Regions from separate parts of the Shewanella sp. Iso12 genome, predicted to be linked through region 2. Evidence: riboswitches for the same ligand, from Rfam matches in the RefSeq annotation. Region 2 holds a riboswitch; each other region holds the start of a gene.
The links. Region 2 has a riboswitch for lysine ahead of HCX89_RS02965 (Na+/H+ antiporter NhaC family protein). Riboswitches for the same ligand answer to the same signal wherever they lie in the genome.
Positions count from the first base shown of each region.

Region 1: linked by a shared signal. The riboswitch ahead of lysC (lysine-sensitive aspartokinase 3) and the one ahead of HCX89_RS02965 (Na+/H+ antiporter NhaC family protein) in region 2 are both predicted to bind lysine.
Region 3: linked by a shared signal. The riboswitch ahead of HCX89_RS22400 (Na+/H+ antiporter NhaC family protein) and the one ahead of HCX89_RS02965 (Na+/H+ antiporter NhaC family protein) in region 2 are both predicted to bind lysine.

Region 1 covers NZ_JAAUHW010000008.1:86,912-90,187, forward strand. The annotation lists gene HCX89_RS14265 (DUF3293 domain-containing protein) at 554-988, shown strand; lysine riboswitch at 1,071-1,247, shown strand; gene lysC (lysine-sensitive aspartokinase 3) at 1,384-2,751, shown strand; gene HCX89_RS14275 (succinylglutamate desuccinylase/aspartoacylase family protein) at 2,741-3,276, shown strand, end outside.
Region 2 covers NZ_JAAUHW010000001.1:671,725-675,000, forward strand. The annotation lists gene HCX89_RS02965 (Na+/H+ antiporter NhaC family protein) at 1-1,269, opposite strand, end outside; lysine riboswitch at 1,351-1,549, opposite strand; gene HCX89_RS02970 (electron transfer flavoprotein subunit alpha/FixB family protein) at 1,640-2,563, opposite strand; gene HCX89_RS02975 (electron transfer flavoprotein subunit beta/FixA family protein) at 2,564-3,276, opposite strand, start outside.
Region 3 covers NZ_JAAUHW010000023.1:20,893-24,168, forward strand. The annotation lists gene HCX89_RS22390 (hypothetical protein) at 179-622, shown strand; gene HCX89_RS22395 (5'-methylthioadenosine/S-adenosylhomocysteine nucleosidase) at 696-1,523, opposite strand; lysine riboswitch at 1,736-1,907, shown strand; gene HCX89_RS22400 (Na+/H+ antiporter NhaC family protein) at 1,990-3,276, shown strand, end outside.

The sequences.
Region 1 (3,276 bases), on a different contig from region 2:
ACCTAATTAAATCAGTTTATCTAACCATGAGCGCGGGTGACGCTCCGCTATACTCTCTAAAACGCCAACATTCACAGGGTTCACGTAAGTGCTGTTCAAAACTGAAATGAAACGGCAACACACTTCATGATTAGCAAAAAGTATGCTCTCCACCCGGAGAGGCGCGAACTGTACTGTCTAGGATTCCCAGTGGCGGGATTTAGTTCCTGAAAGACATGGAAAATCCAGAAAATGTCATCTTAAAACCAGATTACATTTGGTACAGAGTCGTTATCGATAGAGACTTATGCTGTAGCGTAATGGCGCTAGCCGGGTCACACACTTAACTCTAAGCCTCTGTCGATACAATCCATTGTACTAGGATTGGGCATTTGTTAACAAATGAAATGTTAACAAATTAATGTTTAACTATGATCTATATCACAAGTTTTTGCGTTACCTATTGAAAGATAAGCATTTTGTATTTTGTCTTACTGTGAGCTTGCTCACGGGGCTAGGGGAATGCAAAAGCCTTTGCTAGAATAAATCCGGTTCATTAGAGACAGATACTACAATGGATGCTGCATTTGAAAGTCTCTGGCAGTACTACCAGAGCGCATGCTTTTTATTGACTCAGTCGTTTTCTTCCGCTGTTCCTTTCGCTATTGTCACCGCCCATAATCCCCTTGGGCAAAAACTCACTTCTTGCCAAAACCGCCTTCTCGATCGGCAGCTACAACACGATATTGATAAGCTGGGCATTCCTTACCGGGCGATCATAGGCGCTGCCGATGATCTCAGTCATATGGAAAAAAGCTGGGCTCTGTTTCTGGATAAGGCCGCGGCAATAGAACTGGCATCAAAGTATCGCCAAAATGCCCTTTACTACGTTGATAGTGGGCTCTTGACCTTGGTGCCTTGCCTGAAAGGGGAGCGAGAGGTGGCGCTTGGACAGTTTGCTGCCAGGGCGCGCCTGGTCAGCGAGTTACCCGAGCTCAGTGACGGATGAGTTGAGGAAATTTCATCCTGCGCAAATTAGCATTGACTTCATAAGGACTTTATTGCTAATTTTTTCATCCCTTTCGCGAGAAAGGAACAGAAGAGGTGCGTTAACTAGGTAGTGAGTCAGAGGAGGCCAATTCTCCAATGACGGCTCATGAGGGAGATTAACGCCGAGGTCGGGATGCGTATTGGCTACGCTTCCGGCCGGTTGGTCAGGCTGAATCCTGGCGACTGTCACCTGGTTTTGGTGGAGAGCTTCTGGTGACGATCGCTGTTTCCCTGCTATGGGGTGCGTTATCTCTGCACCAGGCTCTTCGAACGTTATCTGTTCGGAGCTTAACTCATGAAATCTATTCTCGTTATCGACCTTTCCCTGTTACCTGCCTGTGGGGGAATGCGCTGATGTCTCTTGTTGTTGCCAAGTTTGGTGGTACCTCAGTTGCCGATTATCAGGCGATGAATCGCTGTGCCGATATAGTGCTTGGAAACCCGGCCACCCGTCTGGTTGTGGTCAGTGCATCCAGTGGCGTAACCAATCTGTTGGTGGAGCTGTCCCAGGCAGACATGGGGGATGAGCGCCGTCTCAAGCTATTGAAAGAGATAGCCACCATTCAATACGCAATTCTGGATAAACTTGGCAGACCGGCAGATGTTGCCGCGGCGCTGGATGCTTTGCTCAGCCGCATGGCAACGCTCAGTGCCAGGTTATTGCAGGCGCCGAGTCATGCTATGGTCGATGAGATCCTATCTTTGGGCGAACAGTGTTCTTCAGCGCTGTTTGCCGCGGTATTGAGAGAACGTGGTGCCAAGGCCAGCGCCTTTGATGTGCGCCAGGTGATGCGTACCGATAGCCATTTCGGTAAGGCCGAGCCACAAATCGCCGAGTTGAAGCGACTGGCGACAGAGAAATTGCAACCTTTGCTTGAGCAGCAACTGCTGGTGACCCAGGGCTTTATCGGCGCCGATGCCGATGGCCGAACCACTACGCTTGGGCGTGGTGGCAGCGATTATTCTGCGGCCCTTTTGGCTGAGGCGCTGGAAGCCGATGCGGTCGAGATCTGGACCGATGTAGAAGGGATTTACACCACGGATCCCCGACTGGCTCCCAACGCCAGGCCTATCGCAGAAATCAGTTTTAATGAGGCGGCAGAGATGGCCACTTTCGGTGCCAAGGTGTTGCACCCTGCCACTATCTTGCCGGCGGTGCGTCAACAGATCCAGGTATTTGTCGGCTCCAGTCGGGCACCGGAAAAAGGTGGCACCTGGATCCGTCACCAAGTGGAAGATGAGCCGGTATTCAGGGCCGTTGCGGTGAGACGAGATCAGACCCTACTTAACTTGCACAGTTTGCAGATGTTGCATGCCCAGGGCTTTTTGGCAGAGACCTTTGCCGTGTTGGCGCGGCACAAGATCAGTGTCGATCTCATTACCACCTCAGAGGTGAACGTGTCGCTGACGCTGGACAAAACGGGCTCAGATTCGGCCGGCAAGGGGCTTCTGACCGAAGCCCTGCTGCAGGAATTGTCGCAAAACTGCCGTGTGCGGGTGGAAGATAAGCTGGCTCTGGTGGCCATCATAGGCAACAAGATAGCCACTACTGCCGGGATCTGTCGCCGGGTATTTGAAGTGCTCGAACCCCACAACGTCAGGATGATCTGTCAGGGCGCCAGTCCGCACAATCTTTGTGTCTTGGTGTCGGAAGCCGAAGCCGGTGATGTTGTTGCCGCTTTGCATCGTAACCTGTTTGAAGGGGCTCAGGATGCAGCTTGAACATCTGCCGGTTGGGGAGTTGGCTGCCGGCCAGCCCTTGACCATACCTGTTTATCGCTTCAAAGGTACCAGCGATGCGGCGCCCAGCGTCTATATTCAGGCCAATGTGCATGGCGCCGAGGTGCAGGGCAATGCGGTGATTTTGCAGTTGCTGCAGTACTTCAAGGCTCATCCGCCTCTGGGAGATATCACCCTGGTGCCTCTGGCCAACCCCTTGGGGATTAACCAGAAAAGCGGTGAGTTTACCTTGGGCCGTTTCGATCCCATCACAGGTATCAACTGGAACCGAGCCTATCTGGATCAGGCCGTCCACCTGGATGACTGGTATCTGCAGCATAGTGAGCTGCCGGAGCAAGCACTGTTTGACGCTTTTCGTCGTCTTCTTATTGCCAACTGTGAACAGGCATTGGCCAATCCCTGGGGAGTGACGACCGGGCAGAGATTGGCGCTCAATCTGCAAAAACTGGCGCACGGCGCTAACATAGTGCTGGATCTGCACACCGGCCCCAAGTCCTGTAAACATCT
Region 2 (3,276 bases):
GCCCATGGCCATATCGGCGGCAATCGGCAACATGATACCAAAGGTGCCCCAGCTGGTGCCGGTAGAAAAGGCGGTAAGCCCAGCCAAAATAAACAGCACGGCCGGCAACAAGGCAAAGGGAATATTGCCACTGGCGAGGCTGGCCATAAACTTGCCGGTTTCCAGTGAGCCTATGATCCCGGCTATGGTCCAGGCAAACATCAGAATATAGATTGCCGGCAACATGGAACGGGCACCCGAGGTAAGCGCCTTGAGGATCATCTTGGCTTCAATCTTCTGGATAAAGGCCAGCAGCAGCGTCACCACCAGGCCGATGGAGGCGCCGAAAAACAGTGACGAGCCCACATCGGTTTTCTCGAAGGCACCTATGATACTGAAAGGCAGGCTTTCTGCCGCCAGGGCATCGGCACCACTGGAAACCATAAAATAGAAGGTCGCCACCACCAAGACACCTATGGGCAGGAACAGGCCGTGCACCTGGCCGGTTTCCGCCTCGGGCAGATCGGCATTGGCACCGGGGGGCAACCCCTTGGACTCATCATAGAGATTGCCCTTGCGGGCGTTGAGCTCGTGTTTGCGCATGGCGCCAATATCCAGCTCCATAAAGGTGACGCACAGCAAGAGCGCCAGGGCAAACAGGGCATAGAAGTTCATCGGGATCATCTGCACGAAAGCACTCAGATGTCCTACTTCAGTAAAACCGTGAGCGGTGAGAATGCCGCCGATAAGGGCGATAATATAGGCGCCCCAACTGGACACCGGCGAGATAACGCACACGGGCGCCGCGGTAGAATCCAAAAGATACGCCAGTTTGGAGCGGGAGATATAGTATCTGTCGGTCAGAGGCCTAGCGATACTGCCCACCACCAAGCTATTGAAGTAGTCATCGATAAACACCGCACAGCCGAGAAACATGGTCAGCAGCTTGGCATCACGGCGATTACGGATATGCTGTCTGGCCCAGTTGGCAAAGGCCCTGGCCGAGCCACTGACGGTGATCAGCGCAGTGATCATCCCCAGCAGCACCAGGAATCCCAGAATATACAGGTTCCAGGCATTGAAAGCGTCATCGTCCCATACCAGGGAAAGCACCCTTTGCCCCAGATAAACCCCGGTGTCCAATACCGACCATTGATTGAGCAACAAGGCTCCAATCAATATCCCCAACCCCAGCGATAACAACACCCGACGGGTGAGGATCGCCAATAAAATTGCCACAACCGGCGGCAACAAAGAGAGTGCCGAATCGGCATAACTTGTTAGTGTCATTGAGTCTTGTTCTTCGTTAAATACGAATGGAGGGCAACTGAACTGGTGGGAAAAGGCAATGGCATACCGAGTAGCACCTGTCCTTTCAGTAGCGCTCCATAGTAACGTCAATCTGTCATCCCGACAGAATATACTATGGCAGTGCTGCCCCTATTTGGTAACAGCCCCAGCGGTGGACCTTGATAAGTCGCAACCACTTCGGCACCAAATCCTTTCGCGATACATAAACGGAATCACCCTGCTTACCGCTACTGATATTTAGTGCGCCTCTACTTCTCAGGACGCCTGATGTCAGGCGTGAGGCACATAAAAACATAGGCGGCTTTGAGGATGCTACCCCAAAGCCGCCTATCGTGACCTAGATCACAGATTAAATCAACTCGTTCAATTTAGGCACAACATCAAACAGGTCAGCTTCCAAGCCATAATCGGCAACCTGGAAGATAGGCGCTTCAGGATCTTTGTTGATGGCCACAATGACTTTTGAGTCCTTCATCCCGGCCAGATGTTGAATCGCCCCGGAGATACCCACAGCGATATAAAGCTCTGGCGCCACGATTTTACCCGTCTGGCCAACCTGCAGGTCGTTGGGAACAAAGCCGGCATCCACTGCTGCCCGCGATGCACCTACGGCGGCGCCCAGCTTATCGGCCAAGGCTTCCAGCATGGCAAAGTTTTCGCCACTACCCATACCGCGACCACCAGAAACAATGACTCTGGCGCTGCCAAGCTCCGGACGAGCCGACTCGGTCAGGCTCTGGGATACAAAGCTGCTCTTGGCGTCAAAGACGCTATCGAGCTGATTGATTTCAGCTGAGCCTGTCTCGGCAACGGCGTCGAAGGCGCTGGCGCGCACTGTGGCCACTTTCTTATCGTCCAGACTCTTAACGGTCGCCATGGCGTTACCGGCATAGACGGGACGGACAAAAGTATCGGCATCAATCACCTTGGTGATCTCCGAAAGCTGAGCCACATCCAGCAAAGCCGCCACTCTTGGCAGTATGTCCTTACCCTGGCTTGAAGCTGCAGCCAGAATGTGGCTGTAGTCGCCACTCAGAGACAAGATGAGTTCACCAATATTGTCGGCAAGATGAGCACCATAGGCAGGGTTATCGGCCAGCAGTACTTTACTGACGCCTTCAAGCTTGGCGGCAGCATCGGCGGCGGCCTTACAATCCTGACCGGCAACCAAGAGGTGAATATCTCCCCCTATGGCTTTGGCTGCGGCGACAACTTTGGCTGTGTCCTGTTTCAGGCTGGCATTATCGTGTTCTGCTATTACTAATACGGCCATTTAGATCACCTTCGCTTCGTTTTTCAACTTGTCCACCAGCTCCTCAACGGAAGCCACCATCACACCCGCCTGACGGCTGGCCGGTGCAGCTACCTCCAACACCTGTACGTGCTGCTTGAGCGCCACTCCCAGGTCATCAATGCTCATGGTCTCCAGCGGCTTGCGCTTGGCTTTCATGATATTGGGCAAAGAAGCATAGCGAGGCTCATTCAGACGCAGATCTGCGGTGACCACGGCAGGCAGAGGCATGGACAGAGTCTGTAAGCCGCCATCCACTTCACGGGTGACCAGCAGAGTTTCGCCTTCCAGCTTCACTTCAGATGCAAAGGTTGCCTGAGGCATACCGGCGAGTGCCGCCAGCATCTGTCCTGTCTGATTGTTATCGCCGTCGATGGACTGCTTACCGAGCAGAATAAGTTGCGCCTGTTCCTTGTCCTGCACCGCCTTGAGCAGTTTGGCAATAGAAAGGGGCACCAGCTCTTCATCGGTTTCGATGTGAATGGCACGGTCGGCACCCAGAGCCAGTGCGGTACGCAGCTGTTCCTGTGCCGCCTTGGGACCTATGCTGACAACGACGACTTCAGAAGCACTGCCGGCTTCTTTCAGACGCACGGCTTCTTCTACCGCAATCTCACAAAATGGATTCAACGCCATTTTCAGGTTGGCTGTTTCAACGCCTGTGTTGTCGGCCTTGACCCTGACCTTCACATTGG
Region 3 (3,276 bases), on a different contig from region 2:
CCCCCTGGTGGTGCCCGCATTGTTTGTTTTATCTGCCAATATCGCTTGTTTGATGTTGGTGAGTTGTAGGTGATTTTGAAACAGCAGATACAATTTGTTGCTCCTTTGAGGCAGTCTCTGGACGCTTTTTATGCTTGAATGAGCCAGAGCCAATCAATCTTGCATAAGGAGTGTGCCGATGAAATTGACCCGTCTGACACTACTGGGAATAGGTTTATTCAGCCTGGTCGCCAGCCCATCAACCGTATTCGCCAATGTTACAGCGCAAGTCGGAAAGACCCACAAACAACGACTCTGCCTGGTGAATGAGACGGAATACACTGTGCCCGGCAGCGAGATCCAATCCCAAATTAATGACAAGGATTTCGATACGGGTTTGCAGGTGTTTATTCGGTATCGCGGCCAGAGCTGTGCCGAGAGCAAGCAGACTTTTGCCAGCCTGTCATTGCCGGAGCCAGAGTCACCAACGATGGATGACTACCGCTTGGTTATCCAGCGAAAACAAGCACCCGAGTCGGAAACCAAGGTTTGGGAATACCGTTACCAGCAAGGCTATTCGAAACTGGGATGGCAGACACTGGCCAAAGAGGTGGAGGCCATTTTCTTATCGCCGGCGAGCTAGCTTAAGATGAGGGCCTGAAAAAACAAAAGCCGGTGGACAATATCACCGGCTTTTACTTTGAAGTCCTCGAAACTTATTTACCTTCCAAACCTGCGATCAACTTCTTGGTGTACTCAATGACAAACTGCTGACAGTGGATAGCGGTTTGTGGCTCAAACTCTTCGCCGTGCAGGTCGGTATTGGAGAGTACCCGAATCCCGATAAAAGGGATCTCATATGCCTTGGCAACCAGGGCGGCCGCAGCGGTTTCCATCTCTTCGGCCGAGGTTTGATAAGTTTGGTGCAGCCACTCGATGCGGTCGACTTCACGGTTCCACTCATCGGCACTGCCGATCACGCCGGTCACTACCTTGCCATGGCGATAAGCTGACGCCAGTTGTTGTCCCAGAGCCAGCAGCTTGGGATCGGCATCAAAGCGCTTGTGTTCCACCAGCTTGCCATCCTGACGCAAACGCATGGTGACATCGAAGTTATGCCAGCGTTTGGGATCTATGCCCTGGCCTTTGGGGTGTAGATCGCTGCGATAGGAACCCATATTGAAGCTGTATTTCCCCAATACTATGTCGCCGCGGTGCAGCGCCGGGTCGTGGCCGCCGGAGGTGCCCTGGTTGATAATAAAACCGGGTTGAAATTTTTCTATCGCCAGTGTGGTGGAGGCGGCGGCATTGGCCATACCTATTTCAGTACGGGACACTATGACAGGATAGCCATCCACAGTGCCTTGCCAGAAAGTCCAGGAACCAAGAGTTGTCTGTTTGGGGTCTTTCAGGGCCTGAACCAGGGTGTCGACTTCGACATCCATGGCGCCTTGCAGCAGTATAGGTGACCGGGTGGGCGTTGCCATGGAATGGCTGGAGAACAAGGCACAGAGTGCCACACAAAAACGTTGTAACAGAGTCATTTGCACACCTTTAATTGTTATTTCAGTGTCGCGGTAGGGGAGGGCGATCCTAGGTGCAGCTGTGGTTGCCGTCAACAGCCGGAGTTGACATTTGCGAGCCCAGACATGAGTCACTTGCCAAAGGCTTAATGCCAACCGGGCGGGATATTTACCGCCAGAGGCACAATCTGGCTTGCTATTGGGGCCGTGATAGTTAGAATGCCAGTCGAATACCTTTGAGTAGAGGCGCGCTGCCTAAGAGTAACCGGGAAGAGGGTGATGCCTTTGAGGCCCGGGGAAAGGAGTCGGCGCCGAAGTAGCCAGGTCATCAAACCTAGCTGCTGGTTCTGTATCTAACAGGTGCAGGACTGCCATAGTCATCCACTATGGAGCGCTACCTGAAGGAGCTGAGAAGTTTCTGCCCTCCTTGGTCTGAGTTTCTTCGATCCTATCGGTAGATCTCCACCTTCTTTGGTGTAAAGAGATCATGAATATCATGCATTTTGCGGACTCTCCCTGGTCCATAGTTCCTCCTCTGCTGGCGGTTGCGCTGGCGATCATCACCCGTAGAGTACTGCTCTCTCTCGGGGTTGGCATAGTCGCCGGCAGCCTGATGTTACAGCAGTTTTCACCGCTGCAATCGCTGCGCTACCTGTTTGACTGTGTGCTGAAAATCTTCTGGGTCGATGGCGCTCCCAACAGCGATAACCTTAATATGCTGCTGTTTATGCTGCTGCTGGGTGGGCTTATCAGCTTGATGACCGCCTCGGGGGCGACCCGGGCCTTCGCCGAATGGGCCGCCAGGCGCTGCCAGAGCCGCAAGAGCGCCAAGTCGCTCACCGGCTTGATGGTGTTTGCCTTCTTTATTGACGACTTCTTCCACAGTCTGTCGGTGGGGCCCATTTGCCGCCCTGTGACCGACAGATTCCAGATCTCCCGCGCCAAGTTGGCCTATCTGCTGGACTCAACCGCGGCACCCGTGTGCGTATTGATGCCCATCTCCTCTTGGGGGGCCTATATCATCGCCCTGGTGGGCGGCATACTCGTGGCCCATGGGGTGACAGAGCAGAGCCCGATCGCCGCCTTTGTGCAGATGATCCCCATGAATCTCTATGCGGTATTTACCCTGATCATGGTGGTGGTAGTCATCGCCTTCCAACTGGATCTTGGGCCGATGCGACAGCATGAGCAGCGGGCGCTCGAAGGCAAGCTCTGGGATGAATCCAAGGGCCGGCCAATAGGGCTGGATATGGAAGCCCCGGCCGACAGCCGCGGCGGCATGCTGGATATGGTGTTGCCTATAGTGACACTGACGGCGGCGAGTATCTATTTCATGCTGGACTCCGGGGCCCAGGTATTAGCCGCCAATGGTCAGGCCTTCAGTGTGCTGGGCGCCTTTGAACATACCAATGTGGGTTCGTCTTTGGTTTATGGCGCCCTTTGCAGCCTGGCGGTGTCCGGCCTGTTGGCTCTGCGCCTCGGTCTTGGGATATCCACTTGGCTGCGCGCCGCCCCCAGAGGCGTTATGGCCATGTTGCCGGCGATCAACATACTGCTGTTTGCCTGGACCATAGGCGCCGTGGTGCGTGACATGGAAACCGGCAAATATCTCGCCAGCCTGGCCAACGGCAACCTGCCCACAGGGCTGCTGCCTGTGGTGGTGTTTGTGCTTTCCTGTGCCATGGCCTTTGCCACAGGCACCAGTTGGGGCACTTTCGGTATCATGTTGCCACTCGCCGGTGATATGGCCGCTGCCAGCGATATCCAACTTCTG